Regions from separate parts of the Paenibacillus sp. FSL L8-0435 genome, predicted to be linked through region 3. Evidence: riboswitches for the same ligand, from Rfam matches in the RefSeq annotation. Region 3 holds a riboswitch; each other region holds the start of a gene.
What was found. Region 3 has a riboswitch for S-adenosylmethionine ahead of metA (homoserine O-succinyltransferase). Riboswitches for the same ligand answer to the same signal wherever they lie in the genome.

Region 1: another riboswitch for S-adenosylmethionine. It lies ahead of mmuP (S-methylmethionine permease); the one in region 3 lies ahead of metA (homoserine O-succinyltransferase).
Region 2: another riboswitch for S-adenosylmethionine. It lies ahead of NST33_RS25745 (methionine ABC transporter ATP-binding protein); the one in region 3 lies ahead of metA (homoserine O-succinyltransferase).

What each region holds. Positions count from the first base shown of each region.
Region 1 is NZ_CP150185.1:6,095,384-6,101,096, forward strand. Features, by position in the region: gene mmuM (homocysteine S-methyltransferase) at 1-620, opposite strand, end outside; gene mmuP (S-methylmethionine permease) at 598-2,010, opposite strand; SAM riboswitch class I at 2,103-2,204, opposite strand; gene NST33_RS27155 (Ger(x)C family spore germination protein) at 2,275-3,483, opposite strand; gene NST33_RS27160 (GerAB/ArcD/ProY family transporter) at 3,480-4,580, opposite strand; gene NST33_RS27165 (spore germination protein) at 4,615-5,713, opposite strand, start outside.
Region 2 is NZ_CP150185.1:5,785,904-5,791,616, forward strand. Features, by position in the region: gene NST33_RS25735 (MetQ/NlpA family ABC transporter substrate-binding protein) at 1-472, opposite strand, end outside; gene NST33_RS25740 (methionine ABC transporter permease) at 546-1,205, opposite strand; gene NST33_RS25745 (methionine ABC transporter ATP-binding protein) at 1,206-2,240, opposite strand; SAM riboswitch class I at 2,367-2,508, opposite strand; gene NST33_RS25750 (Cthe_2314 family HEPN domain-containing protein) at 2,645-3,361, opposite strand; gene NST33_RS25755 (heme A synthase) at 3,555-4,493, opposite strand; gene NST33_RS25760 (thioredoxin family protein) at 4,980-5,324, opposite strand; gene NST33_RS25765 (DUF2515 family protein) at 5,466-5,713, shown strand, end outside.
Region 3 is NZ_CP150185.1:1,911,299-1,917,011, forward strand. Features, by position in the region: gene NST33_RS08805 (HRDC domain-containing protein) at 1-944, shown strand, start outside; gene corA (magnesium/cobalt transporter CorA) at 1,015-1,950, opposite strand; SAM riboswitch class I at 2,402-2,525, shown strand; gene metA (homoserine O-succinyltransferase) at 2,761-3,678, shown strand; gene NST33_RS08820 (PLP-dependent transferase) at 3,703-4,890, shown strand; gene NST33_RS08825 (aminotransferase class I/II-fold pyridoxal phosphate-dependent enzyme) at 4,887-5,713, shown strand, end outside.

The DNA.
Region 1 (5,713 bases), 2.9 Mb from region 3:
TCTGCACCTGCTTCAAGCAACGCTGCCATACGTGGTCGATGGAAAGCAGCCAACGTCACATCCGACACGCCGTAATGTCCCACATACTCTGAACCATCCGCCAGATAGGCGCCGTACGGCCCAACGGACCCGGCAATAATTGGACGTGGACGAGCACAATCTCCTTCATGATCTACTGTACGATCTGTTATTTGCTCCTCATTCTCCACCGTCTCGGCACGTACCGGAGGAGCTTCTACAAGCTGACCTGTTGAGCTTTCTCTCCCTACTAAATCACTCTGCACTTCCACCCATACGGCATCTCTCGCTTTTGCAGCCAACTCCACCGTCTTGCGGATCAGCTCCAGTGCTGCCTGTTCATCGATTCCTCTCTTGCTGAAGCCATCCACCGTCGCCTGATAACTGGATGTAATTGCACAGTCGGCTCCTGCGCGGAAATAATCCGCATGGACCTGAACGATAACATCCGGATTCTCAAGCAACACACGAGCCGACCAGAGCGGATCATCCAGATTACATCCATGCTGTTCAAGTTCCGTTGCCAACGCTCCATCCAGAATCATGACTGGATGTTCACGCAGGATCTGTTCTATCGGGTTAGTCTGTTGTGCTTGCGTCATGTACTTGTCCTCTTTTCTTATTCACACGTTCTGTCAGATAATAAGCAGCGTAACATAATGCGATAAACGGAACCCCACAATACAGCGCAATTCGCTGTGTCGGGTCAAAGGCAATACCTATGCATGAAGCCAGGCATAATATAAATGAAACAATCGGTACCACCGGATAGAGTGGTGTGCGGTACACCAGATCTTTGACCGCATGGCCTTCACGGATATATTGTCTGCGGAACATGTATTGGGAGGCACTGATGCTCATCCATACTGCAACAACAGCCAGACCTGAAATGGAAACCAGTGTTATATATACGGTACCTGGCGCAATGATGCTGGACAGCAAGGCCAGCGCACCACCTACCATGCTGATCAGAAGTGCATTCAGTGGTACCCCACTTTTGGTCAATTTGGCAAACCACGGAGAGATCGTTCTTTTGTCAGCCAAAGACCAGAGCATCCGTGAAGATGCATACAAGCCCGAATTGGCAGCAGAGAGAATCGCCGTCAGAATAACAAAGTTCATAATGTCTGCTGCATAGGGTACACCCACCCGTTCCATTACCGCTACAAACGGACTTTCCAGTACACTGGCATCCGACATGGGCAGTAAGGCCGACAAGATAATGATCGTTCCGATGAAGAAAATAACTAAACGCCACAGCGTTGTATGAATAGCCTTCGGTATCGTCTTTTCCGGGTTCTCCGTCTCACCGGCAGCAATGCCGATTAATTCGGTGCCTGAGAAGGCAAAGTTTACAGCAAGCATGGTCATCAATATCGCTGTAGCCCCATGAGGGAACCACCCGGATGCGGTAATGTTCGATAGAAACGGCGCTGGTTCAGCATCCGCCATCGGAATGAACCCAAACATGGCTGCGCCACCGATAATAATGAAGATTACGATAGTCACTACTTTTACAGATGAGAACCAGAACTCGGATTCCGCAAATAATTTCACCGTTAAAGCGTTAAACAGAAAGATCATCAGGGCAAAGAGCGCGCTCCATATCCATACGTTCACCGATGGGAACCAGCGCTGCATCAGCAATCCGGCGGCTGTGAATTCGGAGCCAAGCGCAACAGTCCAGGTTAACCAGTATAACCAAGCCACCGTGTAGCCTGTTGCTGGTCCGATATATTTGGCTGCATAACTATGAAATGCTCCCGTCTCTGGCATATGAACAGACAGTTCACCAAGACAGAGCATCACCAGATATACAACGATGGCTCCGATCAGATAGGACAGAATGGTACCCAGTGGTCCCGCTTGCTGAATGGTGTAACCTGAGCTGAGGAATAATCCCGTTCCAATAACTCCTCCGAGAGAGAGCATGACCACATGCCGTGCCTGCATTTTCCGCTGAAAATGCCCTTTGTCGTTGTTGTTCTCCATACCTGCTGCTCCCCTACTTCTTCATCCAGAAAAAACAAAAAAGACCCACTCTGCCTAAAGAGTGCGCCGTTACTGACAAATAAAAACAAACGCTCCTATCTATCAGGCTTTCACCCGCTGGAATTAGCACAGTATCCTTCAGATCTGTTGCTGAGGTTTCTAAGGGCCAGTCCCTCCACCTCTCTGGATAAGAAAATGATTTTTTATAAATATAGCGATCTATCATGAATGTGTCAACATTTAAATCATAAATGAAACACATCGCTATTCGGTGGATGATCCCGGATTGGTAATGCTAATCTTCACATCGTACGTAATTGGCACGGTACTAAAAATGTTATCCCAATCATCTTTGACTTTCTTCCATGTTTTGGGCTCTTTAATACGTAAGCTATCCCGAAAATCCGCAACATCCACTTTGTAGGTATGCTGCAGCTTGTATAACACCTGACGAATCTGTTGTTCCGCCAGTTCAGCAAATTCTTTTTCCAGTTCCCCGCGATAAGCCCCTTTTTCCTCTCTTTCGGGAGCACGCCAATCCTCCATTAACCAGCCTTCGGATTCGGTCTTTACATGGAATGAAATATCATTGCCAACAACCTTGGGAATTACTTTTGTTTTCTTCTTTTTCATTTCATATACAACAGTGAATCCCTCTTTGTTGTAAGTCTTCAAGACGCCTCCTCTTTCCTTAGGCCTGAGCCACGATAAACCTTCCAGATCCGTTTGACTTAGTTCTCCAATAAACTTGGTTGTTTTCCCATCGAATATGCTGCCACCTGAGAACTTGCCCTCTCCATTGGAGTACAGTACATTCTGGAGCAAGAAACTGGAACCAGATTGCATTTGGGCATCTAATTTGGAGAGCAAAACAGGGTCAAGGATTTTGTTGGACAAGTATGAATTACCGGTAATTCCTGTTAGATAAAATGCTGGAATCCGAGAGGGATCATCCGAAGTCAGGACATCCACGGCGCGATGATGACTTATCAGCACCAGACAATTTGGACGAATATCGTTATCCCGAAGTACAAAATCCAGCAGCTGGTCCAGACCATACTTTTTGGCAATATCCTTGGAGACAACGATGACCTTTAGATGATGTCCGATAAGTGGACGGTCTCGCCTTAGTGCAAACTGACGAAAGATTTGCAGCAACGAATCTCCAGTAAGCTGTTCATTGGAATAGGAAGTCTTTCCCGAAGCAGGTGAACCGGATTGTCCGCCCTGTTTACTGTTCGAACCGCCCGTCCCGGGAGCAATCTGCACGGTAGCCGTTATATAATTATTCTTTGGATACTTTCCTCCCTGGGCAGCGATGTCCTTCTCAAATTCTGTTTCTTTCGCGATATCGATCCCGAGACCAACATAGACACTTAGTTCCTCGATCTCCCTACTGCTCCAGCATCCGGATATTACCAGAAGAACGGACAAAGCAAAGGCTACACGTAAAAGCATAAAAATACGAATCATGCTTGCTTGCCTCCCTTTTTGCGAATCAGACTTATTAACAGCAGCAACAGAGGTAAAATGGCAAAAAGAAGCACGGATAGATTGCCCAACATATCACCCAGTGCAAAAGTTTCATCCACGGTTTTCGGCATTAATGCTGTTAGATATATTACTGGCAGAAAGGCGTACATAATGACCTTGATCTTCTTCGTACGAAATAAATCCCGAATGCCCACCGAAGCGCAATAGTGTGTGATCGTGAAACTCGAGAAGATCTGCATAATCCAGATGACCAGTAGCAGGGATTCGAACCGTTCAAAGATCAAACCTTGAATCTCGAAGCTTCTAACCAGATCGAGCGTGGGCCAAGTACGTGTTTTGATGCCGTCGAGTGACAGACTGCCTACAACCATCACAACAGTAATCAGATAAATCATAGTCGATATGATGATGCCCCAGCTCATGGCTACATTGCTCTTTTTGGGATTTTTCATATAAGCAGTCATGACAAACATGACTTCGTACCCCGTGTAAGCCAGCAACGAAGGTTTCAAACCTTTGAGGACTGGCATGATACCCTCTCCGAGTACGGGTCTCAGATTGCCGATCTCAAATAACTGATTACTAAGCAAAATTTCAATCACAAATATAATCAGTGTAATCGGCAAAATAATCTCAAATACACGCACAATAACAGCAAGTCCGCCGGAGATCAAATATATGCCAATCCACATAAACACCATCACAATGGCCCATGTCGGAGTACGCTCTAGCAAATACATGCCTGTCACTTCAGCCATGACCCTGATTTCGAATGCGGCAATCACCATAAAGTACATAATCATGGCGAATCCCAATATGTAAGCAATCCAGCTCCCCGTAATCTCACGGGTGAACTGGAACACTGTTTTCTCCGGAAATCTGCGACACAGGGTAACCAGAATAATTCCGACACCCGTGATAATCAGTCCCGACAGAATGATGGAGATCCAGACATCCGGTGTTCCGACAGCTTTACTCGTCGTTCGGGGGAGGGTCAGGATCCCAGCGCCAAGCATGTAATTAACAATAACTACGACGGCCTGCCTTGTGCTAATATTTCCTTCAGAACCGTTCACTTCATCCCACCTCATACCTCGTGATTTGCTTGATTTATTTTTTGCGGTCTTTATCTATTGGATTAGACATCTCGGGACGCTTCCTCATCATATTTAGCGGAGCACGGATAAAGAAATCCTTCCATTCCCCAAAGTGATAAGGAACGGCCGGTGCAACATAAGGTAGGCCAAAGCTCGAGAGTCTCGCAAGATGGGTACATATAAGGAGAAAGAACATAACCACGCCAAACAATCCGAGTACAGCTGCGCTAAACATGGCAGCAAATCGCAGAATTCGCAGTGTGATGCCGGCACTATAGACAGGGATCGTAAAGGAGGATATGGCGGTAACCGCAACAACGATGACCAGGAATTGGCTTATAATTCCTGCCTGTACGGCTGCCTGGCCGATAATCAGACCTCCAACGATACCTAGCGAGGGTGCAATCGGCTTAGGTAAACGAATGCCAGCCTCCCTCAATATCTCGATCGAAAGTTCCATGATCAGTACTTCGATGATTGAAGGAAACGGCACTCCCGTCCGCGTTTCAATGATCGTCAATACCAGCTTGGTTGGGATAAGTCCCGGATGGAACGAGATAAAAGAGATATAGAGCGCAGGAGCGAGCAAGGCCAGCATGGCGGACATAAAGCGCAGCATTCGCAGGAATGTTCCAGGAATCCATCGTTCATAATAATCCTCGGGAGATTGGAGCAACATGCTAAACGACACTGGCACAATTAAGACAAATGGCGTCCCATCCAATAAAATAGCCACTCGCCCTTCCAGTAAAGCACCCATCACCCGGTCTGGTCTTTCTGTATTCAACACTTGTTGAAACGGACTGAGCGTATTGTCTTCGATGAGCTGTTCAACATACCCAGATTCCAACATGGAATCCATATCCATCTCTTCAATTCGCTTTTGGACTTCCGCCACGAGATTAGGATCAGCAATATCCTGAATATAGGCAACAGCCAAATCTTTCTTGATCCGTGAACCTACTTCATACTTCTGAATAAAGAGGCTCTGATCACTACCATACCGACGTAAAATACCTGTGTTATCACTTAACTGTTCAGTAAAACCAATTCGGGGGCCACGGAGCAACCCCTCTGACACCGGTTCATTCACACCACGTGTTTTGATCTTA
Region 2 (5,713 bases), 3.2 Mb from region 3:
CGAGCAGCAACAGTGCACGTCCACCATTGGATGGGTCATTTGGAATTGCTACTTTTGCGCCGTCAGCCAATTCATCCAAAGACTTAATCTTCTTGGAGTATCCACCAAAAGGTTCAACATGAACAGGTGTTACAGAAACGAGGTTGAATCCACGTTCTTTATTCTCTGTGTCCAGGTAAGGCTGATGCTGGAAGAAGTTTGCATCCAATTTTTTGTCAGCAAGTTGCTGGTTAGGTTGTACATAGTCATTAAATGTAACGACTTGCAAACGAATACCTTGTGCTTCCAGTTCAGGCTTGATGCTTTCCAGAATCTCTGCATGTGGTGTAGGTGAAGCTCCAACTTTCAATTCAACCGTGCGTGGTGCACCTGCTGAATTGTCTGCGCCGCTATCCGAGTCCTTGTTGTTTCCGCAAGCTGCGAGAACCGCAATCAACATAAGACTAAGTAAAGCAAAAGACCATTTTTTCATGTGTAAAACCCCTTCTCTAATCATTTTTCATGTGGCATCCGCATAAATGCATATCCATCATGTTATCTATGTGTTATTTCCTGGTGAAAAATGTAACCAAGCGATCTCCAGCCATCTGGAGAATTTGCACTAGAATGATCATCGACACTACGGATATAATCATGATTTCATTTTGATAACGATAATACCCATAGTTGATTGCCAGCGTTCCCAGTCCTCCACCACCAACCATGCCCGCCATCGCCGTGTAAGAGACAAGCGTAACAATGGTAATGGTAATCCCAGCAACCAAACCAGGTAATGCTTCAGGCAGTAATACCCGTCTTACAATCTGTCCGGTCGATGCACCCATCGACTGTGCCGCTTCAATGACACCCCGATCAACTTCTCGCAACGTCGTCTCCACCAATCGAGCAAAGTAAGGAGCTGCTGAAATAACTAATGGTGGTATAACCCCTAACACACCTGTAGCAGTACCGACGAGTGAACGAGTGAATGGAATAAGAGCAACAATTAATATGATAAATGGGACTGAGCGCAAAATATTCACAATCAAGGACAATATAATGTACACCGTCCGTGATTTGATCGAAGCAGATCGGGCTGTCATGAACAGCAGAACTCCGAGCGGCAAACCAAAGATAACGGTAAATAAGCCTGATACACCCAAAATTTGCAGTGTCTCAATGGAGGCTTTACCAACCTCTTCCCAGCGAACTGTTGAAAAATCCATCTAACGAAGCACCTCCACATCAAGTCCCTCAGCGGTTAGTTCTGATATCGTCCGATCAATCGCATTTGAATCACCCTCGAACCGAACGGTCAGCTGTCCATAAGGAACCTGTTTAATCGTAGAGATCGTTCCTTGCAGGATGGCAAAATCCACTCCCGTTTTACGTACCGTTCTGGACAAAATCGCTTCATATGTTTTGTTACCCAGAAAAGATATCTTCACAAGTTTGGAAGCAACACCTGCCTGCAATTCAACGCCTGCATTCGCCAGAGCGGTCTCTTCCAGAGCAAGTCCAGCTTCATGGTCACGCATCATGAAGTCCCGCGTAATCGCATGTTGCGGCTTCAGGAACACATCTGTTACAGGTCCCTGTTCCACAATGCCACCTTGATGAATGACAGCCACCTTGTCACAGATGTTCTGAATGACATGCATCTCATGTGTAATCAGTACAATCGTGAGGTTGTACTTTTCATTAATGTCGAGTAATAACTTCAGGATTGAATTTGTCGTCTGCGGATCAAGTGCTGAAGTAGCCTCATCACAGAGAAGTACATTCGGATCACTTGCAAGTGCTCTCGCAATCCCTACACGTTGTTTCTGGCCACCTGATAATTGAGCCGGATATTTGCTGCTATGGTGCTCCAGACCAACCAGTGCCAGCATTTCCTTCACTTTGCGATCAATGGCTTCCTTGGGTGTATTCACAAGCTTTAATGGAAAAGCTACATTGTCATATACCGTTGCCGAGGATAACAGATTAAAGTGTTGAAAAATCATCCCGATTTTGCGTCTCTGTTGCTGCAATTCGGTTTTGCTCAGTTCAGTCAGGTTGATTCCGTCAACCCATACTTCACCCTCCGTAGGCCGTTCCAGCAAATTAATACAGCGAATCAATGTGCTTTTGCCCGCTCCGGAATGGCCAATCACTCCGTAGATTTCGCCCTTTTGGATGCTTAAATTCAGCTCGGACAACGCTGTTGTAGATTTTGCCCCTTTGCCGTACGTTTTCGTTAAACCTTTTAATTCAATCAATCGCACTTGCCCCTTTCCAACCACCTACATGTATCTTTACCCGATCTAAAGGAAAACTCCCCTTAAAGTACAAAAAAAGAGCCCTTTGCAGATACAAAGAGGGCTCTTTACGTGAAAGAATATACCTTCTCATCTGCCAAAATCGTGTCTCGCACCATTTTGTAGGAATTAGCACCTAACATCTATAACGAATGATACATGTATCATGTCGTTACAAATCGGTTGCCGGGCTTCATCGGGCCTGTCCCTCCGCCGCTCTCGATAAGAAATATGTTGTTGTAGGATTTTATAAGTTCATGTAGTTTATGCTTTATAATGTGAACGTAACTTTTGAAATATCAGTTCAATCTTTGTCACTGTAACATTCTAATTGAAACTCAGTATATTCCAAGTATTCCGATTTGTCAAAGGGAATTATTTCTTTTCCATATTTTGTTGATATAACTATAAGAGGCTGTTAACGTTTCACAGACCATATCCACGCCCTGACGCATTTCCTGCACATGCTGATTCAGATCCTCCAATTTCACTTTACCTTGCAGGGTCTGATGTAACTGCCACAGGTCATCGTGCATTTCTGAGTTCATGTAGTGAATTTCCATATTACGTCGTTTGCGCAGCTTGCTCATCGGTTCACGATAAGAGTCCTTGATCTGTATTAATTGCAACGCAAGATCATGATGCTCCCTCGCATAATCGAACTGCCTTAATACCGTAAAATAAGAAAAATGCGCTTTGGTATTGGAAGTATTCAGCTGGAATATTTCATTTAATACCGTGCCCACTTTATCCAGAATGGCAAAGCAGCGGATAAAGCCATCTTTGTAGAAATACACATATCGGGCATACTCGGCTTTTTCAGTCGGCGTCATATCGTCCGTTGAACCTGCAACGACCTTTTTGCGAAAATGAGCAGCAGCGAAACAGCTTTGCTCCAGTTCATCCAGTGAGGAGATGAGTCCCTGCGTCCACACATACAGCTTCCGATAGTCATGCGTGGGATCATGGTCCACATGCATTTGTCGCTGAAATAACTCAAGCGTAAGTGCCATTGCATCCATCGCTGCCTTCAATTTACCTTCGTTTATACGTGGTTTTTCCCCCAACAACGTTCGCAGCATATCTAACCTCCTCTTTTCCAAATCAACAAGAATTCATCACCGTAAACGTAACACATCATCCATTCCGTGTAATTGCTGCTTGCCATAGGTTGCCCTGATCTCCCTGACATCAAACAAAGTCCACCTGTCCAATGATGTACATCACTGGATGGTGAACTTTCATGTTTAGCCCACAAGAATGGAGAGCTATATCTTAGAATCGATTAACCGGGCGATGCAGCTTGTACACCAGGAAACTCATATACGTTAATACTCCGAACAATAGGGCGATATCCAGCATATGAGCAAGAGCTACGAACATGTATACTTCCGGACGGTTCATTGTCACCATCATGAAAATACCAATGACTACTTGCATTAGAATAAGAACAACGGATATCACACCAAGAGTACGCATTTCCTTATTGTCCGGATGATTACGGTAAGCGAAGTGACCCAGGATTGCGATAACAATCACGAGCGACGCAGCTGCTGCACGGTGAGCAAAAGCAACCGCTACCCCACCTGAAAGCTCAGGAATAATCTGCCCGTTACAGAGCGGAAATCCGGAACATCCGCCGGCAGAATCCGTGTGGCTCACAAATGCACCCGTGTATACCACGAGATATGTGTAAATGGTGGAGAACCAGACCAGATTCCTGAATTTTTTAGTGACCCGAGGGTATTTATTCAGGCGCTCCAATCCACCATCTTTGGCCTCCTGCCTTATGCCCAGCGCCATCATTAGGGAACTGGCAAAAGCAATCAGTGCAAAGCCGAAATGCAGTGCCATGACTGCTGAAGATTGGGAGAAGACGACGGCAAAAGCCCCCATGATTCCCTGGACGATAACAAATACCAGAGTTAAGAAAGAGAACAATTGCAGGTCACGGCGTGACTTGCCAAACCGCAGAAAAGCCACAAACGAGGCAATGGACAACAGTCCAGCCAGTGCACTTACAGCGCGATGGGAATATTCAATGAGTGAAGCCACAGTATGTGCGGGAACGAGTTTTCCGTTACATAAAGGCCATTCCGTTCCGCAGCCAAGGCCCGATTCCGTTTTGGTTACAATGCCTCCACCAAAAGTGGCCAGAAACATGACAAGACAGGTTAATACGGTTAACCATTTAAACAAAGTTAAGTGTTTCAATTTTTTCTCACCCGCTGTTGGTTTAAGATGGCGAAGAATATTCTCCGCTTGTTTCGGTACTTTGACACTTATTTCACAACTAAATTCATTATACCGGATAAAATGTTCATTGACGTCGCGCTTTGTGACAAAATGTTAACGTCTGGTGAAATAATGACCCACAGGTCATTGAGGATATGTACAGAAACTTTTCTTACATAGAACATGTCGAACACACAAACGCCATTTCCCTATTTCAAGAGAAATGGCGTTCTTTGTATTATACCCTTTTACATGAACCTGTCATACTTTTACATAAGTTCAATGAAACATTTTCACAATAACGGAGAGGACAGAAATAACCAGAAGAAGCGAAGCGTTCGCCTTTATCCCCATATTTCCCCCTTTATAAAAGGGATCAAAGAAATCTGGGGATAACAGCGATCGGAAGGTTATTCTGGCATCGTAGTGCCTGTGTGAATATTCATCATTTGAACTTATATAACATTATTTATGGATCGTGTTGTACACCTCAACTGCGCGATCCAGGAACTGCTCAATCTCTTCTCTCGACTTGCGCAGCTTGTTCACATACCGTACCAGTTCGCGGCCATCTGTATACGCCACAAAGCTTGGGATGCCAAGAATATTCTGTTCTTCACTAACGGTTCCAACCTGATCCACGTCGACTTCAATCAAAGTCAGCTCACGTGCATATTTCTCTTCAACCTCAGGCATAAACGGATCAATGTATTTGCAGTCACCACACCAGTCTGCCTTGAATACGGCAATCGTCAAACGTGGGGATTGGATGGCTACATCAAAAGCCGGTTTGGAAGTAATCTGTTCCATTCGGTTCATCTCCCTTTCTGTACCTTGTCTTACCCTAAGTGAAGCAAATTGGCGAGTGGAAGTCAAATAATCAGCGCATACTTAGAATAACCACATGGTCTGTGAAATTAAACCCAGAACATAACGAAAGGATGTCACATCATGACTTCCACCAGAACCGATTCTTCCAGCGAACAACATCACGGGTCCCTCCTGCAGATGGTTCGTTCCATTCCGGGTGCTGCCCGGGAAATATGGCGTGGCAAACAGGCTGCATGGCAAGCTTCAGCACAGCTGCGTCACCCCTTGCGTGACATCGAGTGGGATACCGATACGGCAGCTGCCTTACAGTCTGAGGTGGAGCGCTTTTTGCCTGCCAGCAGCAAATCTTTTGCACGCACGGACCAGGT
Region 3 (5,713 bases):
CACAGCTATGGATTGGGGAGGAGGAAGATAGTTGGCAGCTGGGATGGAGCCGCTACGAGGAAGGAGAGCGTGAGGACAGCATCTGGTATGAAGGGACTTCTTGGGAGGAGTTGCTTCATATTTACCGTCTTCAGCTTGCCATACAGATGAGTGAGGGGTACCGACCGCAGTTGCAGGGATTATTTCATGAGAATGATGATCTGAAATCACGCAGTTATGGTGGACAGCGCCTCCATTGTTACAGTGAGTTATACGGCAATGAGCAATTATATACGGATCTGTGCACATGGCGCAGGAAGAGAGCTGTGTCTGACCGGAAGGCACCGTATTTTGTTGCAACAAATCGTCTGCTGCGCTTGATCAGTGCCTTCGTTCCGCAATCGCTGGATGAACTGATGCAACTGCCGGGCGTAGGAGAGAGCAAAGCGACTGAGTATGGTACGGAATGGATGGAGATTACAAGCGGATTGGAGCGTTCAACGACATTCCCGCTGGACTGGGTATATACGGCGCTGAAGGAAGAAGAGTATGAGAGTTGGTTATACAAGCAGAGAGAGCAGAAGTACAAGCAGGAACTGGATAAGTTCACCACGCGCAAGCAGGTGCTTGAAGGCATGAAGGAAGGATATACGTTAGAAGAGATTGTTAATCGATCCGGATTATCCCGACGCGAATTGATTGAGCTGTTGGAGACACTGGATCTGGAAGGTTATGACACCGATTGTCTTCTTGATGTGGAGCTGGCAGTGATGCCAGAGAACGAACAAGAGGCCGTATGGAGTGCGTATGAGGAGCTGGGAGATACGTTCCTGAAGCCAGTATTACATAAGGTGTATGGAGGAGAGAAACCCGATGGAGGAAGTCTGGAACAGGTCTATGAAAGACTGCGCATGATTCGAATCCGCTTTCGTCGGCACGCAGAGACAGAGAAGAATGTTGGTTAATGATCAGAAATGAAAAAAGACGAGGCGTTTCTCCCGGAGGAGCGCTTCGTCTTTGTTATTTCATATGAGTTCATACCCAGTCTTTCTTGCGGAAAATGAAGAACATGCTCAGGCCCAGGGTAACCATCAGGCCAATCACAACAAAATAGCTGTATTTCCAGTTAAGCTCTGGCATATTCGTAAAGTTCATGCCGTATATACCCGTAATGACCGTCAGCGGCATGAAGACCGTGGTAATGGCGGTAAATACACGCATGATCTCATTCGCCCGGTTCGCAATACTGGATTGGTAGGCTTCTCGCAAGTTTCCCATCAGGTCGCGATAAGTCTCAAAGGTTTCAGAGATTTTTACAGCATTCTCATAGATGTCACTGAAATACTTTTGCAGTTGATCATCGATGAGACGCAGATCTTTTTTGTTTAGGGTGTTAATGACCTCTTTCTGAGGTCCAAGCACTTTTTTCAGCCACAGGATCTCACTGCGCAGCCCGATAATCTCATTCAGATGTGACTTTTTGGTGTGCATCAGAATGTCTTCCTCAAGCTTCTCGATCCGTGCTTCAATTCGGTCACCTACGGTGAAATAATTATCAACAATCAAGTCAACCAGCAAATACAGCAGACGATCCGGTGTACTGATTTCCTGTTCCCACAGGATTGGTTTCAGTGTGCGCAATTCGCTGACCTTTTGCTTGGTAACACTAATAATGAAATGTCTGCCGAGAAACAGGTTGACCGCACGTAGAAATATCTCTTCATCATCGAAACGGATGCTATTAATCACAATAAAATAATGGTTCTCATAAATTTCAATCTTCGGACGTTGTTCTTCATCACTAAGACAGTCTTCCACAGCCAGATCATGCATCAAGAACAGCGGCTGAAGTACCGCCAAATCGTCTACGTCTGCATCAATCCAGTAAAATCCTTCCGCTGGTGGAGTCAGCGCCTGCTGAATGTCGTCCACCGGAATAAATACACCGTTGTTTACCAACCGGATTTTCATCGTTAATCTACTCCTTCTGCACCCGCCAACTTGGCGGATATTATCATTATGGGCGCAAAAAGAACAAATCAGCCGGTCGGCAGCGGAGCCTGGAGATCAGGGCTGCGTTCACTATATACTCAAACGGAAGTCACGTCCCGCTGCCGGCATGCTGATGTCAATTCTCTATGCAGTTTGTCGGAATTCGGCTGCCAGTCAGGCCTCGGGTCGCCATCCATTTAATATGTCACCTCTCACATAAGGGTTTATAACACCTTGTTTAGTATACCGCTGGTACAAGGTGCTTTCAAGCGCAAAAATGTGTCTATTTCGCGCCCTGAGGCAGTGTATGACAACGGATGATGAACGGTTCCGATCTGGGAAGCAGACATCGAACTGCATCTTGACGTGAGGGCATTAATGTAATAAAGTAGACGGTGAACCATATTTAATTACAATCTAATACAGCGAAATCTTATCAAGAGTAGGTGGAGGGACTGGCCCGATGAAACCCGGCAACCGGCGGTATACCGCACGGTGCTAATTCTTGCAGCGACTAAGTGTCAAGTGGCACTGTTGTAACTGAGAGATGAGAGAGGCGCATATCTTTTTTACATATGACCTTTCTCGAAATCCGAGGAAGGTCTTTGTTATATGCCCCGACTTCTCAGCAGTGATTTTCGCTAAGGAACTTGAGGTTGTTTGTAACGTTGGATGAAAGAGCAATTCAATGTTTTTACAAGCTCAAGGCAGTCTATAACTGTATTGATGTGAAGACATCAAGCCAGGGGTGGCTGCATCTATCTATGCACAAGGAGGAGTTAGATTTATATGCCAATCAAAATACCCGATACTCTACCAGCAAAAGAAGTACTTGAAGGAGAGAATATCTTCGTCATGGATGAAACTTCTGCATATCAGCAGGATATTCGTCCACTCCGTATCGCTATATTAAACCTGATGCCCACAAAGGAAACGACCGAAACACAATTGCTTCGTCTGGTGGGAAACACGCCTATTCAGGTGGATGTCGTTCTCGTACATCCCAAATCCCATACGTCGAAGAATACGTCTCAGGAGTATTTGGATCTGTTCTATAAAACCTTTGATGAGATTGAGCACCGCCGTTTCGATGGAATGATCATTACGGGTGCACCGGTGGAACAGATGGATTTCGAAGACGTGAACTATTGGAATGAAATCCAGGAAATCTTCGAATGGACCAAAACCAATGTGACTTCAACCCTCCACATATGCTGGGCTTCCCAGGCGGGTTTATACCATCATTTTGACGTACCCAAGGTTGCACTTGATGAGAAGTGTTTTGGGGTTTTCCCACATACCATCAATAAACCACATGTTCCGTTGTTGCGTGGGTTCGATGAAGTATTCAACGTTCCACATTCCCGTCATACGGAAGTGAGACGCGAAGATATTGAAAAGAATGAGAATTTAGAGATTTTGGCTGAATCCGAGGAAGCGGGGATTTTCCTGGTTGCTACCAAAGACGGCAAACAGATTTTTGCCACAGGACATGCCGAGTATGACCCGTTCTCATTAAAATGGGAGTATGACCGGGATGCAGCCAAAGGGTTGGATATCGCATTGCCTAGACATTATTATCCGAATGACGACCCTTCCCGTGTGCCACCGGCTACTTGGCGCGCTCATGCCAACTTATTATTCTCTAACTGGCTCAATTACTATGTGTATCAAGAAACACCTTACGATATTGGCCCGCAAATCTAATCGAGATTACAGGAGGATGCAGCAATGGAAGACAACAACAAGTTGAAAATCGAAAGCCGCTTAGCACAAATTGGGTCCATCAATGAACCGGTAACAGGCGCCATTAACTTTCCGATCTATCAATCCACTGCGTTTCGCCACCCGAAGCTTGGACAAAGCACGGGGTTTGATTATATTCGTACGACTAATCCAACACGTAAAGTATTGGAAGAAGCCGCCGCAGCGCTGGAGTCCGGTGATGCAGGGTTTGCCTGTAGCTCGGGAATGGCCGCGTTGCAAACGATCTTTGCCATGTTTGGTCAAGGGGATCATCTGATTGTATCGCTGGATCTGTATGGTGGAACCTATCGTCTGCTGGAACGTATTCTGTCCCGTTTCGGCGTAACTGCTAGTTATGTGGATACGAATGACCTTGCAGCACTGGAGAAGGTTCGTCAGCCGAATACCAGAGCTGTATTTATTGAGACACCAACCAATCCACTGATGATGATCACCGATGTGGAAGCCGTTGCTTCCTGGGCGAAAGGTTACAACCTGTTGACCATTGTTGACAACACGTTGTTGACTCCATTTTTCCAACGTCCGATTGAACTGGGTGCCGATATCATCATTCATAGCGCTACCAAATATCTGGGTGGACACAATGATGTGCTCGCCGGACTAATTATTACCAAAGGTGAGGCATTATCTGCAGAGATGGCGTTCCTGCATAATTCCATTGGAGCGGTATTATCTCCAAGTGACTCCTACCAGTTGATGAAAGGTATGAAAACGCTGGCTCTTCGCATGGAGCGTCATGAGCACAATGCACTTACGATTGCTAAATACTTGCTTGAGCACCCAGCGGTGGTTGAAGTGTATCATCCAGGCCTATCCGATCATCCGGGGTATGAGATACAGAACAAACAATCCACGGGTAACACAGGTATCTTCTCTTTCAAAGTGAAGGATGCACGTTATGTTGAACCGTTGCTGCGTCATATCAAACTCATTGCTTTTGCCGAAAGTCTCGGCGGAGTTGAATCACTCATGACTTATCCGGCAGTACAGACTCATGCGGATATTCCGCTTGAAATTCGTGAAGCCGTAGGTGTGGATGACCGTCTGCTCCGGTTCTCCGTAGGCATTGAACATGCGGATGATCTGATTGCAGATCTCGGCAATGCGCTGACAGCTGCACAACAAGAAGTGGAAGGAGGCGTGCACTCATGAGTGAGTCCAACAACAAGCCCAATTCCGAGTTGAAATTTGATACCAAGTTGCTCCATTTTGGCGATGAGATTGACAAAACGACTGGAGCCTCCAGTGTACCGATCTATCAAGCATCAACCTTCCATCATTTTGATATCTTCAATCCGCCTCAACATGATTACAGTCGTTCGGGTAATCCGACACGTCAGGCTTTGGAAGATTACATCACATTGCTGGAGGGCGGCGCACGAGGCTTTGCCTATTCTTCGGGGATGGCTGCGATCTCAAGCGTGTTCATGATGTTCTCCGCAGGGGATCACATGATTGTGACGGAAGACGTATATGGAGGTACGTATCGTTTGCTTACTTCCATATTAAGCCGTATGCAGATTGAGACAACCTTTGTAGACATGACCAATATAGATGAAGTAAAAGCGGCACTCAAGCCAAACACCAAGGCAGTTTATATGGAAACACCGTCCAATCCTACACTGCGGATTACGGATATCGCTGCTGTAACTGACTGGTCGAAGGAACATGACCTGATCACGATTCTGGATAACACCTTTATGACACCGTATTATCAGCGTCCAATCGAGCTTGGTGTGGACATCGTCGTACATAGTGCTACGAAGTTTCTCGGAGGTCACAGTGATGTACTGGCAGGGTTAGCCGTTGCTCGCACGGAATCACTTGGCGTACAACTGAAACAGTTGCAAAATGGACTTGGAACTGTACTCGGGGCACAAGAATCCTGGCTTCTGATGCGCGGGATGAAAACCTTGGGGGCTCGCATGGCTCATAGTGAACGGAGCACAGCCAAACTGGCGGCATGGCTTAATGA